Regions from separate parts of the Paradesulfitobacterium aromaticivorans genome, predicted to be linked through region 2. Evidence: predicted binding sites of a transcription regulator. Region 2 holds the regulator's gene; the other holds the start of a gene.
What was found. The regulator LexA, encoded in region 2, represses DNA repair genes until DNA is damaged. The targets are predictions, from matches to a motif close to CNAACANNTGTTNG.
Positions count from the first base shown of each region.

Region 1: the regulator LexA is predicted to act here: its motif matches at 4,834-4,847, upstream of ACYQ2N_RS19630 (Y-family DNA polymerase).

Region 1 is NZ_BAAHYT010000011.1:583,961-594,262, forward strand. Features, by position in the region: gene ACYQ2N_RS19610 (TOMM precursor leader peptide-binding protein) at 1-1,988, shown strand, start outside; gene ACYQ2N_RS19615 (substrate-binding periplasmic protein) at 2,030-2,980, shown strand; gene ACYQ2N_RS19620 (dicarboxylate/amino acid:cation symporter) at 2,982-4,313, shown strand; gene ACYQ2N_RS19625 (YmaF family protein) at 4,407-4,733, opposite strand; gene ACYQ2N_RS19630 (Y-family DNA polymerase) at 4,887-6,143, shown strand; gene ACYQ2N_RS19635 (hypothetical protein) at 6,154-6,402, shown strand; gene ACYQ2N_RS19640 (hypothetical protein) at 6,848-7,045, shown strand; gene ACYQ2N_RS19645 (hypothetical protein) at 7,056-7,421, shown strand; gene ACYQ2N_RS19650 (hypothetical protein) at 7,791-8,030, shown strand; gene ACYQ2N_RS19655 (hypothetical protein) at 8,059-8,694, shown strand; gene ACYQ2N_RS19660 (hypothetical protein) at 8,687-8,875, shown strand; gene ACYQ2N_RS19665 (hypothetical protein) at 8,980-9,414, opposite strand; tRNA gene ACYQ2N_RS19670 (tRNA-Leu) at 10,127-10,213, opposite strand.
Region 2 is NZ_BAAHYT010000011.1:818,669-828,970, reverse strand. Features, by position in the region: gene typA (translational GTPase TypA) at 1-49, shown strand, start outside; gene ACYQ2N_RS20765 (AAA family ATPase) at 146-1,108, shown strand; gene ACYQ2N_RS20760 (methionine gamma-lyase family protein) at 1,151-2,416, shown strand; gene lepB (signal peptidase I) at 2,551-3,090, shown strand; gene ACYQ2N_RS20750 (D-alanine--D-alanine ligase) at 3,228-4,313, shown strand; gene lexA (transcriptional repressor LexA) at 4,398-5,015, opposite strand; gene ACYQ2N_RS20740 (LysM peptidoglycan-binding domain-containing protein) at 5,183-5,515, shown strand; gene ACYQ2N_RS20735 (M23 family metallopeptidase) at 5,581-6,384, shown strand; gene ACYQ2N_RS20730 (D-alanyl-D-alanine carboxypeptidase family protein) at 6,551-7,486, shown strand; gene ACYQ2N_RS20725 (chromate transporter) at 7,780-8,307, opposite strand; gene ACYQ2N_RS20720 (MBL fold metallo-hydrolase) at 8,479-9,423, shown strand; gene ACYQ2N_RS20715 (UPF0280 family protein) at 9,500-10,243, opposite strand; gene ACYQ2N_RS20710 (NIL domain-containing protein) at 10,244-10,302, opposite strand, start outside.

The DNA.
Region 1 (10,302 bases), 230 kb from region 2:
AGGAGTCTGATTCCCTCGAGCCAGCACAGGCAGCGTTCTGGAGCGCGCTAGGAATCATTCCAGCTCAAGCTGGGGCAAAACTAGCCGCGGTAAAGGTAGAGGTTCGCACTCTTGGCGGACTGTCCCCAGCCCCGTATACAAACATTCTTGAATCAATGGGTGTGACTGTAGCTACCGAGGGCAGCGTGTGGGTAGTGCTGACTGATGATTATCTGAGCGAGGAGCTAGCCAGTCTTAACAGGGAATCCCAAGCGAAGGGCATCCCGTGGCTAATCGTAAAGCCCACAGGCGTGGAGGCCATGGTGGGTCCCCTGTTTGAGCCGGGGAAAACCGCCTGTTGGGAGTGCCTGGCCGCCCGTATGAAGGCCAATCTCAAGGTGGAGCAAGCGGTGGAGAGGATGGAGGGAAGGCTGACTGTTATTCCCGCGGCCGGGGGGGGCATGCCCGCCGGGGAACAGGCGGCCCTAAACCTGGCTGCCTTGGAGTTAGTTAAGTGGATTGTTAGGAAGGAAAACTCAGTGCTGTTTAACAACCTAATCACTTTAGATTTCAGCAAGTTTACAATTCAAACCCATCCCGTCCAGCGCCTGCCCCAGTGCCCGTCCTGCGGGAATGCCAACCTGGTTGAAGCCCGTCCCCTGCAACTGAAGAGCTGCTTGAAAACATTTGTGGCTGAAGGCGGTCACCGGGTGCTGCGACCGGCCGAAACTTATAAAAAATATGCCCACCTGGTCGACCCTTTGACCGGTCTGGTAAGTCAAGTCACACGCATGAGACCGGAGGATAGCCAGGTTCACCTTTACTTTGCCGGCGAAAACACGGCCCTGTACCATGGTCGCTATAACCTTAAAAAGCTAAAAGCCAGCCTGCGCTCCAACAGCGCAGGTAAAGGTATGACCGACGCTCAAGCCAAAGCAAGCGCCCTATGCGAGGCCTTGGAGCGCAGCTCGGGGGTTTTCCGGGGCGACGAGCCCGTGCGCCGGGCTAGCTTTCGCCAGCTTGGTGAGGAAGCCATCCACTTGGACGCCTGCCAGCACTTTAGCCCTCGCCAGTACGAGCAGCGCCAAGAAATCAACCGCCAGGAGATAAACTTCTATTATGTGCCAAAACCCTTTGACGAGGAGGCCGTGATTGACTGGACCCCGGTCTGGTCGCTGACGCACCGGTGCTTTCGCTACTTGCCTACCGAGTACTGCTATTTTAATTATCCTTACGCCCGCTTTGCCCTTGGCGACTCTAACGGCAACGCCTCCGGCAACACCCTGGAGGAGGCCGTGCTGCATGGATTTTTCGAGCTGGTGGAGCGTGACGCTGTTGGCCTGTGGTGGTACAACCGGCTGCAACGTCCCGGAGTGGACATGGGAAGCTTCGGCGAGCCTTATTATAAGGAGCTTAAGGAAGAATACAACCGGATGGAGCGGAAGATATGGGCGATCGACCTCACCTCTGACCTGGGCATTCCAACTTTCGCAGCTGTCAGTTGCCGAACCGGCGGTACGGGGAGCCAGCTAATATTTGGCTTTGGCACGCACCTTGATCCTAAAATCGCTTTGTCTAGGGCTATAACGGAAATGAACCAGTCTCTTTCCATTCTTGATTTGGCCATTAGCGGACGGGCCCCACTGGAGGACGCAGTTACTCTAAAGTGGCTGAAGGAGGCTACCCTGGTCAACCAACCTTACCTGACTCCGGATCCCACAGTACCCGTCAAACAACTCACGGACTATCGGCAGCCCTTTCACCAGGATATACTCATCGACATTGAATATTGCCGGGGAATTGTGGAGGAACAGAGTATGGAGATGCTGGTCTTGGACCAAACCCGCCCGGACATCGGCATGCCCGTGGTTAAGGTCATAGTACCCGGCTTAAGACACTTTTGGGCGCGTTTGGCCCCGGGCCGTTTGTACGACGTGCCCGTGAAGATGGGCTGGCTGCAAAGACCCCATACTGAAGATGAGCTCAACCCGATCCCTATGTTTTGGTAGCAAGCCGGGACGGTTTTTAGTAACGTAAGGGGAAGGAAAAAATGAGGAAAAACTTCAGAAATACGCTATTAGGATTTAGCGTTGTCCTCTTATTATTGATGGTAACCGCTTGCCAAAAACAAGAAAGCACAGTTCAATCCACCACGGTCGACACAACCTCTGCAATGGTTAATACGGTTTCCGTGAATGATGCTGAGGACGCCACCAATCTTGCCGTGGCTCAATATCAGGGTTCCGTGCCATTAACTCCGGATATTGCCGCAATCAAGACGCGGGGGAAACTGATCGTCGCCTTGTACAGAGAAGACCGTCCTCCATTTTTTTACAAAGACCAAACGGGTCGATTGACGGGAATTGATGTCAGTCTAGCGACCGATATTGCTCGCTGGCTCGGTGTAAAAGCAGAGTTTCTCCGTTCGTCAGATTCATTTGACGGGGTGATCGATCAAGTGGCTGCCGGTCAAGCGGATGTTGCCGTTTCCAAATTGAGCGTAACCTTAAACCGGGCTCAGCGCGTTAGTTTTACCTGTCCTTATGTGGTTTTTCAGCAAGCCCTCCTGGTCAACCGCCTGAAATTGGCCGCCTTGCAGTCCCAGCATCCGGACAAAGATCCTTTACAGCTGATCCTTGGCACCACGGATAATATAGCGGTGCGCACCGCAACTTCCTACGTCGATTATGCCCGGCAGACGTTTCCGGATGCCGGGATTATCCAAGTCGACGGGGCGGACGGGATCATGCAAGCGGCGAATCAAGGGGAGGTTTTAGCGGCATATTACGATGATAACGAATTGAAGAGTTACCTGCACAAGCATCCGGATGCCGCGATCAACCTACAACTGTTTGTGCTCACGGACCGCCGGGACCCCATTGCCATTGCCGTAGCTCCGGATAACGGACATCTCCTGCAGTGGCTAAACCTCTATCTCGATCAGATGCAAGGAAAAATGGAGATAGATCAGATGGTAAAAAGGTACCAAGGAGGTAACTGAGATGACAGCCGTGCTAAAGGCCCGTTTCAAAGACTGGCTGCGTAATCCCTGGGTACTTTTGGGCTCAATCCTGGCTGGGGCAGGCACCGGATTATTTGCTAAAAACACTGCGCTAGCCTTAGGTGCGTTCGGGCAACTCTATCTGTCTTTTCTGAGTATGATGGTGATACCGATTATGGGAACTGCAGTCATAACCAGCGTCGGACGACTTTTATCCTCCCGGGAAGCTGCCGCGTATCTAAAAAGAATTGTCATCGTGTTTGTGTTTGGTCTGGCCTTGACATCCTTGGTAGGGCTGGTCGCCGGCATAACGGGTAATCCCGGTCAGGGGTTGAATCAGACCACGCGCAATGCGCTTGGCAATGTGCTGATGAATGGCGAAGATCAAAGTCAGAGTTCCCAGACCGTGCAAACCGCACCGCAGACGCAGAATTTGACTGGTTTTTTAAACATGCTGATACCTGCTAATGTTTTTACAGCCCTCAGTGACGGCAAAACTCTGCAAGTGCTTTTCTTTGCGATTGTTTTCGGAATTACAGTGGGTTTAGTCCCATCTGGAGAGCGTATTCAATTTCTCAATTTGACAGAAGTCGCCTTTAAGGCATTTACAAAAGCGATCGCGATGGCTATGTACCTGCTGCCGTTTGGTTTGTTCTGTGTGATTGCCGCGGAAATTGCCCTCTCCGGATTGGGTGTTGTCCTGGCGATGACTAAATTTGTCATGCTCATCTATTTGTCTGTCATATTTTTAGTATTAGTGGGTACTTTGATAATATCATTTGTGGCTAAGAAAAACTTTTTTTCCGTTTTAAGTGCCTTGCGCGATCCCATTGTGATTGCCTTTGGCACGAGCAATAGCTTTGCTGCAATGCCAACTGTACTGGATACTTTGCGGGAGCGTTTCCGGCTGTCACAGGATATGGTTAACCTCATTGTACCGTTAAGTATTGTCATTTGCCGTTATAGCATGGTGCTGGTGTTTAGCGTCGGCAGTTTGTTTATGCTGCAGTTATATCACTATCCCATAGGCATCCAGCAATTGCTCCTGATTTTTGGCGGTTCCATTCTGGCAGCCTTGGCCGGAGCAGGGGCCCCCGCTGTGGTCGCTCTGTCTATGATTTCCATCGTGCTGACCCCTCTGAATTTACCGGCTGGGGCTGCGATTATTCTATTGCTGGCCATCAATCCGTTGATTGACCCGGTGTTAACCATTCTCAATGTTTACTTTGCCTGTGCGGCGACCTTGGTCGTTATTAAACAAGACCGGCAGGCGGGTCATCAGAGTCAACCGGTGATCCAGATAGCCCCGACCAATAACGCATTGAATCGCTAATCCTAAGTCGGTGCTGGAGAAGAAAACAAATGTTTAATGGAATAGAGAGTCAGGTTCGAATATAAGGAGTTACCCGGCGCTAGGCCGGGTTTTTTAGTTATAGGCTTTATTAAATAGATGTGCAAATTCTGCCTTGGATGTTTGCCCTTGATATAAGTGCGCATGGCGATCATCGAAAGTAGTAGTACCACAATAAGAATGGGTATGGCCGCCTCCAGGTAGATAGATTGCCGGTCCGGTTACCCCGGAGTAGCAGTGAACATGGCCATAATCAAAGGTAGTAACGCCACGGTAGTAATGGACATGTGAGCTTCCGTACGGAACCGTATTTCCTGTAACACCTTCCATGCAGTGGACATGCCCGTTGACGCAGGATGTGCGGGTTCCATAAGAGTGAACATGATAGTCTGAAGTATACACAAAATCACCTCCTGGTCCAATTTATGTACAATACTAGACAGGGGTGACGAGTTGCTAATGAATTTGCACAAACGTAAACGACAATATGTTCCATTTACATAGAACGTATGTTCTGATAGAATTGAAGCATACTAATTCCGGTGGTGAAAAGAAATGAATGCACAGCGGTATATATTTCATGTTGACGCCAATTCGGCCTATCTTTCATGGGAAGCCGTATATAGGCTTCAGCAGGGTGATCCGCTTGATCTTAGAACCGTTCCGTCGGTAGTTGGCGGCGATCCCGCTTCACGGCATGGCATTGTGCTGGCAAAATCTATCCCGGCTAAAAAGTACAAAATTGAAACGGGTGAGACCCTGTTTTCCGCCAAAATGAAGTGTCCCGGACTTATTGTTATTTCTCCAAACTATAGGCTGTATAGACAATGCAGCGACGCCATGGTGGCGATCCTGCGGGAATACAGCCCGTTGGTTCAGCGGTTTTCCGTAGATGAGTGCTTTATGGACTTCTCCGGCATGGGGCTTATTTCAGATAATCCGGTGGCTACGGCGTATGCAATGAAAGACAGAATTAAAAAGGAACTGGGCTTCACCGTTAATGTCGGTATTTCCGTGAATAAGCTTCTGGCCAAAATGGCTTCTGAGCTAAAAAAGCCGGATAGGGTGCATACAATCTTTCCGGAGGAAATCCCTCTGAAGATGTGGCCGCTTCCGATTGAAGAGTTGTTTATGGTAGGCCGGGCGACTTCAAAGAAGCTGCGTTCCAGAGGGATACAAACAATTGGCGAGCTGGCCAATTTCAATCTCGAGTGGTTGAAGCCGTTTCTCAAGAGTCATGGCGTGCTCATTTGGAACTATGCTAACGGGATCGACTACTCCCCGGTTCATCCAAACGATGCTATCGAAATTAAAGGCATGGGAAACTCCACTACGATTCCCTTCGACTTAGAGGATAAGGAAACCGCTCATCTCGTGCTTTTATCCCTGGCCGAAACGGTAAGCACCCGTCTGCGGCAGGCTGAGGTGCTGGGAAGAGTGGTTTCGGTAAGCTGCCGAACCAACGAGTTTTATGACTGCTCTCATCAGCGTAAGCTCTGGAACCCTACGGATTGCACGGAAGAGATATGGGAAATTGCCTGCGGGCTTTTTAACGAGATGTGGCAAAGCCATCCCTTAAGACATATGGGACTCCGGGTCACAGAGCTATGCCAAAACGATTTTGTGCAAACCTCTCTGTTTGCGAAAAGCTACGAAAAGCAGCGCAAGCTGGATCGGGCGGTAGATGCCATCCGGGCCAAGTATGGTTCGCAGACAATTTACCGCTCGTCATTTCTCCGCTCCGGCCTTCACGCTCTAACTGGCGGAGTGATGGAAAATGAAGAATACCCGATGATGACAAGCCTGTTGTGAGGTGATTTCGATGAAAATAATAATGAAGCCCATCGAAATGATAGCCTGGTTTAATTGCGATGGGCTGCCCCGGCCCATTCGATTCCGCGTTGATGGAGAGGTTATTAAAGTAGAACAGGTGTGTCATATTACTGAAGAAAAGCTGGCAGGAAACAGAATGAAAATTTATCGTTGCCAGAGCGAAATAGGTGGACAGTTAAAGCCTTTTGAGCTAAAGTTTGAGATACAGACCTGCAGGTGGTTTTTATTCAAAATGTAGGTAAAGCAAAAAACGCGACTCCCTTACGGAAATCACGTTAATCAGCTTATGGTGCGGTCGAGAGGACTTGAACCTCCATGCCCTTGCGAGCACTAGAACCTGAATCCGGGAACGATGAGTATCGCAATAAAAAAGTCGGATCTAGGGAAATGTCGATTCTAAAAGCCTTAATTTAAGAGGGGGATGTTGCGCGATATGCAACGTTAAAAAATATCAAGACGTTGTTTAGAACGTTTTTGAGAATCTGTTGGGCATTTTGTTGGGCAGGATTTTCACGTAAAAAGAAAATGCACTAGAATAACTAGGGCTGGTCTAGTAGTATTGAGTTTCTCAGCAAGCAGTAATCGCAACATCAGGAACTCAATTCCAGTTCATTTATGCATCTTCTAAGTGGGTAATTATGGGCATACTACTCATTGAAGGAATGTTTAGAAGGTGGTATGATATGGACAAGGATGAAGATATAAAGATTAAGGAGGGGGAAGATCTGAGCGCTGTTGCCAAAGAACAAGGCTATAAGAAATTATCCTTGACCCCCAAAAAGATTCAGGAAATAACGGTTCGACCAACAGAAATCAAGGATAAGAAGTTATTATTTGACAAAGATAACAAGGATCATCGTTACATTGTTGAAGGGGAATAATAAATCAACGATGTACGAGTTTGCTGTAGGCGAGATTTTTTGGCTTGATGTTGGATATCAGGATCTTCCCGGTGAATCCAAAGTTAGACCGACGATTATAGTGGACGAAGATGAACAAGATTTGTTGTTGCTAGTGGCAACTACATCGGTACCGCCAGACGATCCGCCAAAATACTTTGACCAATTTAAAATACCAATTCTTAACTGGCGTAAGTCTGGATTGCCGAAACCTTCATGGGTGCAGGGCCTAAGATTAATCCACCTGACAAGACGACAATTGCGAGCTGTGATAAGGAATGAAGACTTTATTGGGCGTATGTATGAACTGGATTTTAATTATTTAGTTAGTCAAATTGAACGTATACATAATGGCTAGACCTCACTCGTGGGGTCTTTTATTATGCCTCGGCTGGACATGTTGTTCGGGCATGAATTACGGTTAAAAAACAAAAACTTGAGTTAATATGTGTCGAACCAGTTGTTCAATACATAATCCCTTAATGCAGCATGCTCCCTTTGCCTGGGTCGGCCAAAGCTTTAGCATGTTGCAACGAATAGTTAGCGGCATGCAGTCCAATGCTCCCCCAGCCTTAAAGCTCCCCATTATAGGCAATATAATGGAGTTCCCGATCACAGTAGGCAGGGTGGACAAAATCCGGCCGGTCACGACATTCCTGATATGGGCATCCCTTCTGATCTTCGGGTACAAACAATACCGCAGTCTGACAGGCGGGGGTGGCGACCGATGATAACTGATGCAATAATCACGGCTGTCCTCGCCATCTTAACCTGGCTCGTTAACTTGTTCCCCAACAGCAGCTTAGACCTCAGTGCATTGGAACAATTCGTTGGAGCCATTGCCGGGGTCAATTACTTCGTAGAAATATCGGCACTAATCACAGTACTGGGCATAGTAGTATCTTTCGAGTTAACTATGATGACGATCCGCGGCGTGATCTGGATATGGAGGCTGGTGAAACCATAATGTTTAAGCTAATCAGCGAGAAATCCAAATGGACCTGGCTCAGTTTGCTCAAGGCAAAGAAAAAACGGCAGCCGGTTTCTACCTGCAGTGCAGCGTGGAAGGCTATCTCGGCCTCCCTGGCTCCGGCAAGTCCTATACCATGGGCGCCGATGCCTACATTCTTAGAGAGAGATTCCCCATGATGCCGGTCTACACAAACATCGAGCTAAACTTACCAGGCAACGGGCCAATCTACGTCATGGATGATTGGGAAGACCTCGTGAACGCGGAAAATGGCCTGGTCATCCTGGACGAAGTAAACCTTTGGATACAAGCAAGGGTCTGGGCCAAGGTCCCGGGTGCACTTCTTTGGAAACGAGCCCAAGTAAGGAAATCCGGCTTAAAAGTGCTCTGGACAGCCCAAAGCCACAAACGGGTTGATACCGTCCTCAGAGAATTAACTTTTCATACCCATGTCTGTAAAAGCTGGAAAAGACTTGGCTTCTTCTTCGTAAGGTCTTATGGCGGAGTATTGGGCGAACCGGAAGGATTTCGCATCGTGCCATTCATCAACAAATATAAAAATGTCTATGAAACACATGAGTACGTCAAACTCCCAGCCTTCCTCCAAGGCATGGGGTCCACTAAATTCATGCAAGAGAAAGGAGCTGTTTCCCGTGTTTAATACTACAGCTATGTTTTATAAGTCAATGCTACTGCCACTTTTCAAGATAGGGTTAGTAATATTTCTTATTGTTTTTGGCGTAATAGCTGCTGTGATATTATGGCAGAAAATCCGGGAAAGGCAAGAGTATAAGACTTATTTGGAACAGGATAATGAACAAGAAAATGTATATATAAAATAAGAGAGAGCGACGGATAGGGCGCAGCCCCAGCGTCGCTCTCTCTTTAAGGCAATAAATATTAGGTCATGGATACCAAGTGCGAAAGAGGATATTAATCTAAATGACTAAATTAATTTTATGAAAAATACTGTAACGAATCCTTCAAAAAGGTGAATAATAAATTGCCACAGTACTCCTTTAGAAGATATATTATATTCTATTGGAACCCAGAATTTTTCGGTTAAAGCCTGATGAAGGATAAGCCAAAAAACACCACCAATAAATATACCCTTAAAATATGAATAGCGATAACCAGTAAGGTAAAGTGTTAATGAAATAATTATTCCAAAAAGAATGCTCATAATAAGGTGACCAATTAGGCCGATGTATTTTGATGTTCTGTCACCTGAGAATTCTTTTCGTAGTAAAATGGCTGAAACATACACTGAAATATTATTATCCATTATGCCTATTCGAAATAAATAGTAATCTAGTATAGTACCAAAGGCGATAGCTATTAATCCGGCTATTGAACCGGAAATTAAGACATTAGTTACCATGTGGTATCGCCTTTAGGGGTTTTCTTTTTTGCCAAAATTGCAGCGTTAAAGCCCTAACAATGCCGAAAACAGCTTCAAAAAACCATTATAGGCGGTAAAGTTGAGTATAAATGTAGGGCCATCAGATTTGGAATTATGGCTACATGTACAGGCCAAAGCACCGTGGCTACACCGTAACCTTTTAGCCATGCATAGTCGTAGCCCGTCAGCGATAATAAGTAGGCTATAATAACACCGACAAAGGGACCTGTAACCATTAAACAGGCAATTACCCCTATTAGTAAGGTAAAACTGGTTATTGGAGTATTTGGAGCTGTCAAAAATACAGCATTATAATGGACCCCGGTAGAGGGCAAGATTCCTAACCCATAAAAAACCAAATTAGATAAGCCACAGGCTGTGTATCCAATCATACCTGCTAACCCACCGCGTAATATCATATCCATGAAATTTCGGTTAAACTCAAAAGCTTAACCTTTTACCTCCCAATATTAGATGAGACCTAATATTTCCAAAAAATATACCAAAATCCATTATTTTACTAAAGCTCTGGAACTGCTCTTAATTAAAATCCTATTCACGAACGGACTAGCTTAAATAATTATAGCAGTCCGTTGTGTTTAGGTTTAGAAGAAAAAGTTTTGTTGACTATTTTTGATTTTCATAGTTAACAACCCAAAACAAAAAAGGCCCGAAGGCCTTTATTTATCAGTGGTGCGGTCGAGAGGACTTGAACCTCCATGCCCTTGCGAGCACTAGAACCTGAATCTAGCGCGTCTGCCAGTTCCGCCACGACCGCGTAACAAAAATTATTATATGAAATCTAAATTGGTTTGTCAATACTTATGTGCTAGTAATACGCGTTGCCAAGTTTGGTTTGGGTTATAA
Region 2 (10,302 bases):
AGACCGTCAAGCCCGCGTCCGTTATGCAAAAAGCAAAGCCAGCCAGTAAGATTTTTAGAGAGTTTAGAGAAATGACTGTGATTTCCAGGACACCTTTTATTCCTGTCAGCGTATAGTAGTAAAGGACAGGAGGTGCCTGGCTTCCATGCCAATTCGCATAACTTTTCACTCTGAAAATAACCTGCGTCCGGTTATTCACTCTCCCGTACGGGCAGAGCAAGCAAGCGCGAGCCTTAAACCGGATATTTTAGAACAGGGGAAAGTCCGGAAGAGTTCCGCTGCTGTTGCCGATAAAGATAAGGTGACTGAAATCATCGGCGAACTTGATGCACTGGTAGGCTTGTCTAATGTCAAGAAATTAATTCGGGAATTACAGGCCTATGTTGAAATTCAAAAAAGAAGAACCCGCGAAAAGCTTACAGCTGATTCCTTGGTCCTGCATATGATTTTTCGCGGCAACCCAGGGACCGGCAAGACTACGGTAGCCCGCATTGTGGGTAGGTTATTCAAAGAACTCGGTACCTTACAAAAAGGGCATGTTATTGAATGCGAGCGGGCAGATCTAGTAGGAGAATACATCGGACATACGGCACAAAAGACCAGGGAACAAGTCAAAAAAGCATTGGGGGGGGTTCTCTTTATTGATGAGGCCTATTCCCTGGCGCGCGGTGGGGAAAAAGACTTTGGCAAAGAAGCAATTGACGCCCTGGTCAAAGCTATGGAGGATAATAAAGATAATTTGATCTTAATTCTGGCCGGATACCGCCATGAAATGGAATGGTTTTTACAAACTAATCCTGGACTACGTTCGCGTTTCCCGATTCACATTGATTTCCCTGACTATAGTTTGGAAGAACTCCTAGCCATCGCAGAATCCATGCTGGAAAAAAGGCAGTATGTGTTAGTGCCTGAAGCCCATGAAACGTTGCGCCATCTTATTCAGATGCTCCTCCATAGCCATCCATATGCCGGTAATGCCCGCCTTGTGCGTAATTTAGTTGAACGCTCTATTCGTAAACAAGCCGTAAGGCTGTATCAAAAGCCTTCAAGCTCACGTGATGAGCTTATGCAAATTGTACCAGGCGATTTAACAATTGATGACATCTAAAAACTTTTTATTCACATAATGAGTTTAAGGAGGGACAAGCTTGTGTTTTCCCGTTCTGATCTGCCACCAGTTCTCGCCCACGCACTCCGCGAAGCGGAGGTATTATTAGCTGAACAGGAAACCAGGCTTCAGGATATATCTTTTGCCAATCATGCCAAGGTTTTAGGCGCTTTTCAAGAAGAAAGAGTTACTACATATCATTTGCACGGAACTACCGGTTATGGTCTCGATGACAGCGGACGGGAAGTTTTGGATAGGGTATTTGCCAGAATCTTAGGCACAGAGAAGGCCTTGGTTAGGGGGCAGTTTGTATCAGGCACGCATGCTATTGCCAGTGCTCTGTTCGGGGTTCTAAGGCCTGGGGATCATGTGCTTTCAGTTACGGGCAATCCCTATGACACTCTTGAAGAAGTGATAGGACTCAGGGGTAGTGGGCAAGGAAGTCTTAAGGACTTTGGGGTTAGTTATGGCTCAGTGCCCCTGGATCATAAGGGCAACATTCAATATGAACTTATTAAGGAGAATATGGCTGCGGAAACCCGCCTTGTGCTTGTGCAACGTTCACGCGGTTATTCCTGGCGCAACTCTGTGGCAATCACTCAAATTGAAGACCTAATCCAATTTGTTAAAGCTAATTTTCCGCAAGTACTGGTATTTGTGGATAACTGCTACGGTGAGCTAGTTGAAAAAAGGGAACCCGGAAACGTGGGCGCAGATTTAATGGCCGGCTCCCTGATTAAAAACCTCGGAGGAAGCTTAGCTCCGAGCGGGGGATATGTAGCAGGGAAGAGCGAACTGGTTGAACTGGCTGCGCAACGCTTAACCGCACCGGGAATCGGGTCTGAGGTGGGCTCAACCCTAGAATGGCAGCGTTTGTTTTACCAAGGATCGTTTTTTAGCCCCCTTACCGTACTTGAATCCTTAAAAGGAGCAGTATTTGCAGCAGCCTTCTGGCAAACTCTTGGATTTGAAGTTAATCCTACCCCGGAGATGTTGCGCACTGACCTTATTCAAGCAATAAAATTAGGCTCACGTGAGCGCATGCTGGCCTTCTGCGAAGGATTACAGCAAGGCTCGCCCATAGATGCTCACGTAAGACCGATCCCTGCTTCAATGCCAGGGTATGAAGATGAGGTTATTATGGCTGGCGGCACCTTTATTCAGGGGTCTACCAGTGAATTTTCGGCTGATGGGCCCTTGCGTGAACCGTATATCGTATATCAACAAGGTGGAATATCCCATACCTATGTAAAATTGGGCAATATCCTGGCTGCACTTAGGTTATGGGAACAAGGGCTGATTAGTTAAGCATTTCTTAATTGTCTTTACCAAGCTTGAACCTGATCAGATTAACAACCCCTTTATCTTCTTTATATCCTTTGAAAATGGTGGTAAAATTAACTGGTTTGATAGTTTAGAGAATAATAAAATGAGGTGACAGCATGGGAGAATCGGAAAAAGGCACCGGACGCTTTATTTTTGAGCTCGTGCAAATACTTATCGTTGCTTTTGCCTTGTCTTGGATTCTGCGTACGTATGTCGTTGAAGCTCGCGTGATTCCCACCGGCTCAATGCTCCCAACGATTCAGTTGCAGGACCGCATAATTGTAGACAAATTTATCTTTAAGCATTTTGATCAGATCAAGAGCGGAGATATCGTAGTTTTTCATCCCCCGGCAGATGCTCATGCAACCGAGGATTTTATCAAGCGAGTGATTGGGCTGCCAGGGGATAAAGTGGAAATACGCAGTCACCTTACTTACGTAAACGGACAGCAATTGTATGAACCCTATCTACTTGAGCCTCCCGAGGAAGATTATGGCCCGATCGTTGTGCCTGAAGGATCTCTAATAGTTATGGGAGACAACCGCAACCACAGTGCCGACTCGCGCGCATGGGGCTTTTTGCCCATTAAGAATGTTACCGGCAAGGCTCTTTTCCGTTACTGGCCCCTTGGACATTTCGGTGCTCTTGCCCGCTAGGGAGGAGCGCCTTTTTCCACTTATTTTTCACACAAATTGTCTTAACGCATATATTTTAAAGAATTATGATCAACTTTAGTGCCAGATTTGCTGGTTTCCTTTGGATAGTTGTATGGCGAGAGGAGTAGGTGGTAATAATGGACAACGTGAAATTGAAGGTAATCATTCTATTTGGTGGCCAGTCAGGAGAACATGAGGTATCCCTGCAGTCTGCTAGATCCGTTCTTCAGGCCATTAACCCCAATAGGTATAATGTTGAAACAATCGGTATTTCTAAAGAAGGACAGTGGTATTGGGGAGTAGTGCCTGAGAATTTTACGAAACATAAAGAGGATGCCCCTCTTGTAACCCTAGTACATGACCCTACAAACCCGCGTTTCATCTCCCTCGATGGTACCCTTCTGCCTGAGGGCGGACGTTTTGATGTAATTTTCCCTGTGCTCCATGGTCCCCACGGGGAAGACGGCACTCTTCAAGGTTTGCTGGAAATGTCTAATATTGCATATGTGGGATCAGGTGTCCTGGGCTCTGCTTTGGGCATGGATAAGGACCGCATGAAGGCTGCTTTCAGGGAAGCGGGGTTGCCGCTTGCCAAGCACCTTACTTTTTTGCGTTCGGAGTGGCAAAACTCTTCCGCAGACTGCCTGGAAGATATTGAAAAAGGCTTGGGGTATCCCTGTTTTGTAAAGCCGGCCAATCTCGGTTCCAGCGTAGGAATCACCAAAGCACATAACCGAGCTGAGTTAAGCGAAGCTTTGCATATCGCTGCCAGTTATGACCGCAAACTAGTAGTTGAAGAACATATTAACGGTCGGGAAATTGAGGTAAGCGTTCTCGGCAATGACTATCCCGCTGCTTCCTTGCCTGGGGAAATCCTGCCTGCTAAAGAGTTTTATGATTATGACGCTAAGTACCATGATACCGGATCACGCTTGATAATACCAGCCAGACTGGATGATTCTGTTATAAGTATTTTACAGGAAAATGCGATCAAAGCATTTAGGGCGGTCGAAGCTGCTGGTCTCAGCAGGGTTGACTTCTTTCTCACGCCAGATAATAAAGTAATTGTTAATGAAATTAACACCATGCCCGGGTTCACAAGTATCTCAATGTATCCCAAACTTTGGGAGGCATCAGGCCTGGTCTATTCCGATCTTATTGACCGTTTGCTTAAGCTGGCTTTAGAGAGGTATCAGGAAAAGGGTGTAATGACCAACAAGTGATAAAATCTGCCAAGCAAAAAGCGGAGCCTGTAGTCAGAAGACAATAGCTCCGCTTTTTTATTATTCAATATCAGTGTATCATGATCAGTGTATCATGCGAAAGACTCCGATAACCTTACCGAGTATCCGCACATCCTGGGAATAAATCGGTTCCATGGTTGAATTCTCAGGTTGAAGACGAATAAGGTTTTTCTCTTTGAAAAACCTCTTAACTGTAGCTTCATCTTCGATTAAAGCCACTACAATCTCGCCGTTGCGCGCGACCTGCTGTTGCCGTACCACAATAAAATCTCCGTCCAGAATACCAGCTTCAATCATACTGTCCCCCTGGACCTTAAGCATAAATACGGTATCATCATGAACAACATCTTTAGGAAGGGGAAAAGTATCCTCAATATTTTCAACTGCTAAAATAGGTTGGCCTGCCGTGACTTTCCCAACAATGGGGATATGAGTAACTCTTTTGTCATTTACCGCATCACTGAATGAATCCAGTATTTCGATTGCCCGCGGTTTGGTAGGATCGCGTCTAATATAACCTTTTTCTTCCAAAGTCTGTAGGTGACCGTGTACGGTAGAACTTGACATTAAGCCGACAGCGTCACCAATCTCACGCACAGAAGGAGGATACCCTTTCTGTCTTATTTCTTTCTTAATAAAATCTAAAATAGCTATTTGGCGCTGTCTAAGATCAGAATACACACACCAACACCTCCAAAATTGGTTCCACGGATATTTTACCATTTAATCAAAAAAAACGCAAACAAATGTTCGGGTAAATAGTTGACAGAAACATTAGTTCTATTTATACTAAATATCAGGAACACTTGTTCGAGGTACCTGAATCTAAAAGGCGGAGGAAAAGAATAATGAGCAATAAGCGGAGCAGACGCAGACATAAGCAAGCTAAAAAAATGATTGTAAGCCTTATATTTGCTCTATTAACTTTAAGCACAATCTTAACAGTTTTGATTGCAGTTAATCCTTTTTCCAAGAGTGGTGGTCCTGAACTTGTATATCAACCTGTAGTTGTGAAAACAGGAGACACTCTCTGGAAACTGGCCCAGGGTTCGGGCCTTAATCAAGACACCCGAACAGTTATTCTCATGATCAAAAAATATAATTCCCTGGCCAATGGGGTCATCTATCCCGGTCAAGTTATTTACATTCCCATACTTACGTCTCAGCTGGCTTATAGGTAAATTGGAGTAATTCTCTTACCCATTCTCCCATAGGTTAAAACTAAGGGGGAATGGTAATGCCTAAAATGTTTTTCAGCTGGTTCAGATTTCCGCGTCCACCCGAAAATTATTGGGCTCTTAAAATTATTCTAATATTTTTAGTGAGCTTATCACTTTGGTCACTCATTCATCATTCACAAGATGTACCACCAGATCTTTACCCATACTTAACCACAATTCAGCCTAAGCTGGTTTTAAGTTGTATTGAGGAAGGAAAAGGGATTACGCCTGATAGCTGGGCCGATTTATTAGCTGTAAAATCCTCACTGCCTGAAACTCAGGCAAACCACTTAATAGTCCAAATCAGAAATCACAAGCGTTTTGCTGACTTGGACTGGGGTAACCTGAAGCGGGATACTCGTAAAACCATCACGCAAAGGAGAAATTATCTCTTAAGTTATCCTTATTACCTCCCTAATAAATACCTATTTCCTGTGCAAGGGAAGACCTGGTATCAAGATAGTTTTGGGGCAGACCGTGAGGGAGGAAAACGGCAGCATGAAGGAACTGACTTATTTGGCCAAGAGGGAACACGGATTGTAAGTGTGAGTTCTGGCAGCATCGAAAAACTCGGGTGGAACAGATTAGGTGGGGAAAGAGTTGGTATTCGCGGAGATGATGGTAACTATTATTATTACGCTCATCTTAAAGAGATCAACCCAGTCCTGGTACTAGGTCAAAGAATAGGGAAGGGGGAGTTTGTCGGAACAATGGGGCATACCGGTGATGCCCTTACCACTCCAGATCACTTGCATTTCGGCATTCAACTCCCTAATGAAGAATGGGTAAATCCATATCCATTCCTGGCAGTTTGGCAAAATTTTTCTTGAATATGTCATAATTTTATCTAGAATGTGATGTGACTTCTCTTGCATGCACCAGATCGAATATTTTCCGCAAACTTGTCCCTTAAAAAAATCTTAGCTATAATAGGTTTAGTATATAATACATTTCTTTCGTAACCTTTGAACAAATGCAAGGAAGGAAAATCCGGTTTTGCAAAAGCATAAAAGTAAGGCTTTCCTAATCCCTCTTCTTATAATCATCACATTTGGGTTCATGTGGCTGCCTCCACATGAAATTAGCACTGCTGAGATCAAAGCTGAGATCAAACAGGAAGATTTACCTGGTACTCATCTGATTAAGAGTTACATTCTCCAGGAAGTTAAGAGCAAGGAAATATTGCTTTCAGATAATGAAACTGAAAGAAAAGCCCCAGCCAGTACTACTAAATTATTAACTGGCTTAGTGGCATTGAACTACCTGTCTGAGAGCGACATGATCGAAGTGGGAGACGAAGTAAATGTAGAGGGTTCCCGCCTGGGACTGACACCTGGGGCCAAAATTTCCGTACAGGATTTACTGACAGCAATGTACCTCATGAGCGCTAATGATGCGGCTGCAGCCCTCGCGGTGGGTGCCAAAGGCTCTTTACCTGACTTTGTACGGGCTATGAATGAATATGCCCTTACTATTGGTTGCCAAAATTCTAATTTTGTAAACCCACACGGCTTATCAGAACCGAACCATTATACGACTGCCAGCGATTTGAGCAAAATTGCATTAGTATTTATTGAAAATGGACAACTTATGAGATATGTAATAATGAAGGACTCTCAAGTAACATGGACTGACAGTAACGGTCGGAGACATAGCACTATTATTCACAATACCAATAAATTACTTGCAACTTATCCAGGCAACCAAGGACTTAAAACCGGCACCACTGAGGAAGCCGGCCAATGCCTTGTCAGCTACACAACGGGTTCGGACGGAGACTTACTTTTAGTACTATTAGGCAGCCAAGAACGCTACGCCGATGCAGTTGACTTGTTTGATCAAGCCTGGGCTAAACTTAGGCCTACAGCTGCCTTAGAACAGTCAACAGGTGATCCAACATCCCTTATTGATAGCCAAGGATTTTTCCCTTGATGTGATTAAGTCTGCCCGGGTATCCATTTTCGCCCTGTGGTATCAAGCAAAAATAGAGGTGAAGTAATGAAAAGTATTGGAAAACCTTGTATCTTGGAAGAGCGTTTAACGTTCATAGAGATAATGAAGCGCCAGGTAATTTCGAAGATTAGAAACATTGTTAGATCCTTTGAGTCCTATAATAAATATTATGTAAAGCTTTACATAATATTTATGCAAAATCCAATCCCGAAATCAAAAGAAAGGCGATTCAAGAAGCAAGCCCTAATAGGAATCACCTTAAAGTCAATATTCTATCTAAAAGAGACTAACCCAAAAATCATGGCCGCCACAATTATAATAGCGGGATGAATCTTGAATAAATGCAGGGCTAATATAGCCACTGCTGCTATGACCCAGGTGCTCAGGGTGGGAAAGGATTTAAGCCCCATGTCCCAGGCAGTTTGTGCAACTAAGATGACAACAACAGGGCGAACAGCTTTAAGCATGCCTTTAAGCCAGGGAGCATCGGCATACTTCATAATGATTCCACTTAAAAGAATTACCGCCAAGGCTGTAGGCACAACTGTGCCCAGCATTCCGGCTACAACCCCGGGCCAACCCGCTACTTTGTACCCTATGTACGCAGACATCTTAGTAGCAATCGGGCCTGGCAAAGCATTACTAACTGCTAAAGCATCAGTAAACTCCTCGTTTGTAAGCCAACTATAGCGTTCTACAGTTTCTTCCTGAATCAGAGGAATAACTGCCGGGCCTCCGCCGAATCCTAAGTTGCTGGCTCTACTAAAGGCAACGAATAAATCCCACATAACATTGAACATTTTGTTTAGTTATACCCCTTTCACCTTTTCCCGTCTCTTGTTAAAATAATATTTGTATTTTCGGTATGAATTCCGGGCCTATTATAACAAATACATAGAAAATAGCCTAGAAAATATTCAATAGAATCGACTTCTATTGTCGAACAAATATGTAGTTTAGGGGGCATTGAATTGTTGCCGGTAAGAATGATACAAGTACCTACAGGCTTGCCCGTAGGACCCGTAAACATTTACCTCATAAAGGTTAAGCCATATACGCTCATAGATGCAGGACCTGTCACTGCAGATGCTCTTCCTTTCTTAGAAGAATCTATGAGTCAAGAAGGGATCAACCTCCACGCAATCGAGCAAATTATTTTAACCCACGGCCATGGTGACCACTCCGGACTTGCGGACAAACTGCATGAACTTACCCGTGCCCCGGTATACATTCACGAACATGATCTCGCTAAAGCACACAAGGGTTACTGGCAGCTTGATCAGGAGTTATTAATGTGCCTCGGCATTCCGCCAAAGGAAGTTGCCGAAATCACAAACATAATCCGTGAACGTAATCAATCTTTTGGCAGCAAGCTTAATTCTGCTACCCCTGTGTACGGTGGGGAAGTGTTTAGGCTCGGGAATTATAAGCTTGAAATCATTCCTACGCCGGGCCATTCTCCCGGCAGTATCAGTATTTATGAGCATTTTACAGGTACACTCTTTTCCGGCGATCACTTTTTAGCCGGGACCACGCCTAATCCTGTGCTGGAACCGGATGGGAACGGATACTGGATGTCTACTTCCCGTCAATACTTTAAAAGCTTAAGAGACATTCTCCAGTTACGATTATCCATTATCTATCCAGGGCACGGAGAAGTATTTGACGACCCCGACACAAAAGCGTTCGAGGTATTCGATAACTATACGACTCGAATGGACGAAATCTACCCTTTCCTATGCGAAGATGCCTATACTCCCTACACTTTAGCCAAAAAAATATACCCCTGGGTGCAGGGGTTTGAAATGTTTCTCGCGGTATCAAAAGTTGTAGGCATGCTTGATCTGATGCAAGCTGCCGATCAAGTAGAAGTGCATGAGAGCGGTAATATTATCACGTTCAGGCGTAAGATCTAACTTAGCGTCCATAAAGATGTAACATTTCTTATGCTCTTGAGTAGAAAGGGATCAGCCTTGAACCAAATTTTCGGTACTAACTTTGCGGAACTAGTTTAACCTGTCCCCAGGCAGCCAGCTTGTCTTCCCAAATGATTAAGGCTCCTGTAACCCCATGAATTCCGGCTGCAAACTCGATGGCTTCTTCCATATCTGAGCCATTCTTAACGCGATTCCCGGCAGCCGTAGCCACAGCGTCAGCCAAGGCAGTTGACGGGGACAGAATCACAACCGCATCAGCCTGTCCGAAACTGAGAGAATGCCCGATTTTGCCGGAAGAAGTGCAGATTCCTAAGGGAGTGTGCTCTGGCTTGATCTCAAGGGCAATCTTATTAGACAAGGGGGATGCCCCCGCAAAAATTCCGATATAGCGTGTCCGGCCTGTACGGAGAAAGATATCCCCGCCGTTTTCCACTATCACATCCCGTGAACGTTTAGCTATCGCCTTTCCTACCAACTCTGACACCGCCCCCGCAACCGCAGCCATCGGACCAACCCCGGCTTGCCTCCCGGCTTCTGCCATCATGACGGCAATCCGGGGGGCGTCCGCTAATACAGCGTACGGAGTAAGGGCAGCCACAAAACCGGGATCAAGAGCAACGTATTCCTCCAATGGCTGCCGCACATCCTTAACCACACTCTCAACCCACTGTACCGTTGCCGCCGAATAGCATTCTTTGCGGATTCCAATGTCCAAGTCAGTTTCCTTTACCATCGCTTGAAAATGAACAAGATCATGTTGGCGGTGCAGTTGACGATAGGTGCGTTCTCTGTATTCCAATTAGAGCCGGACCTCCATCGCCCGCATTGGGCAAACTTTTACACAGAGCTGGCAGACTA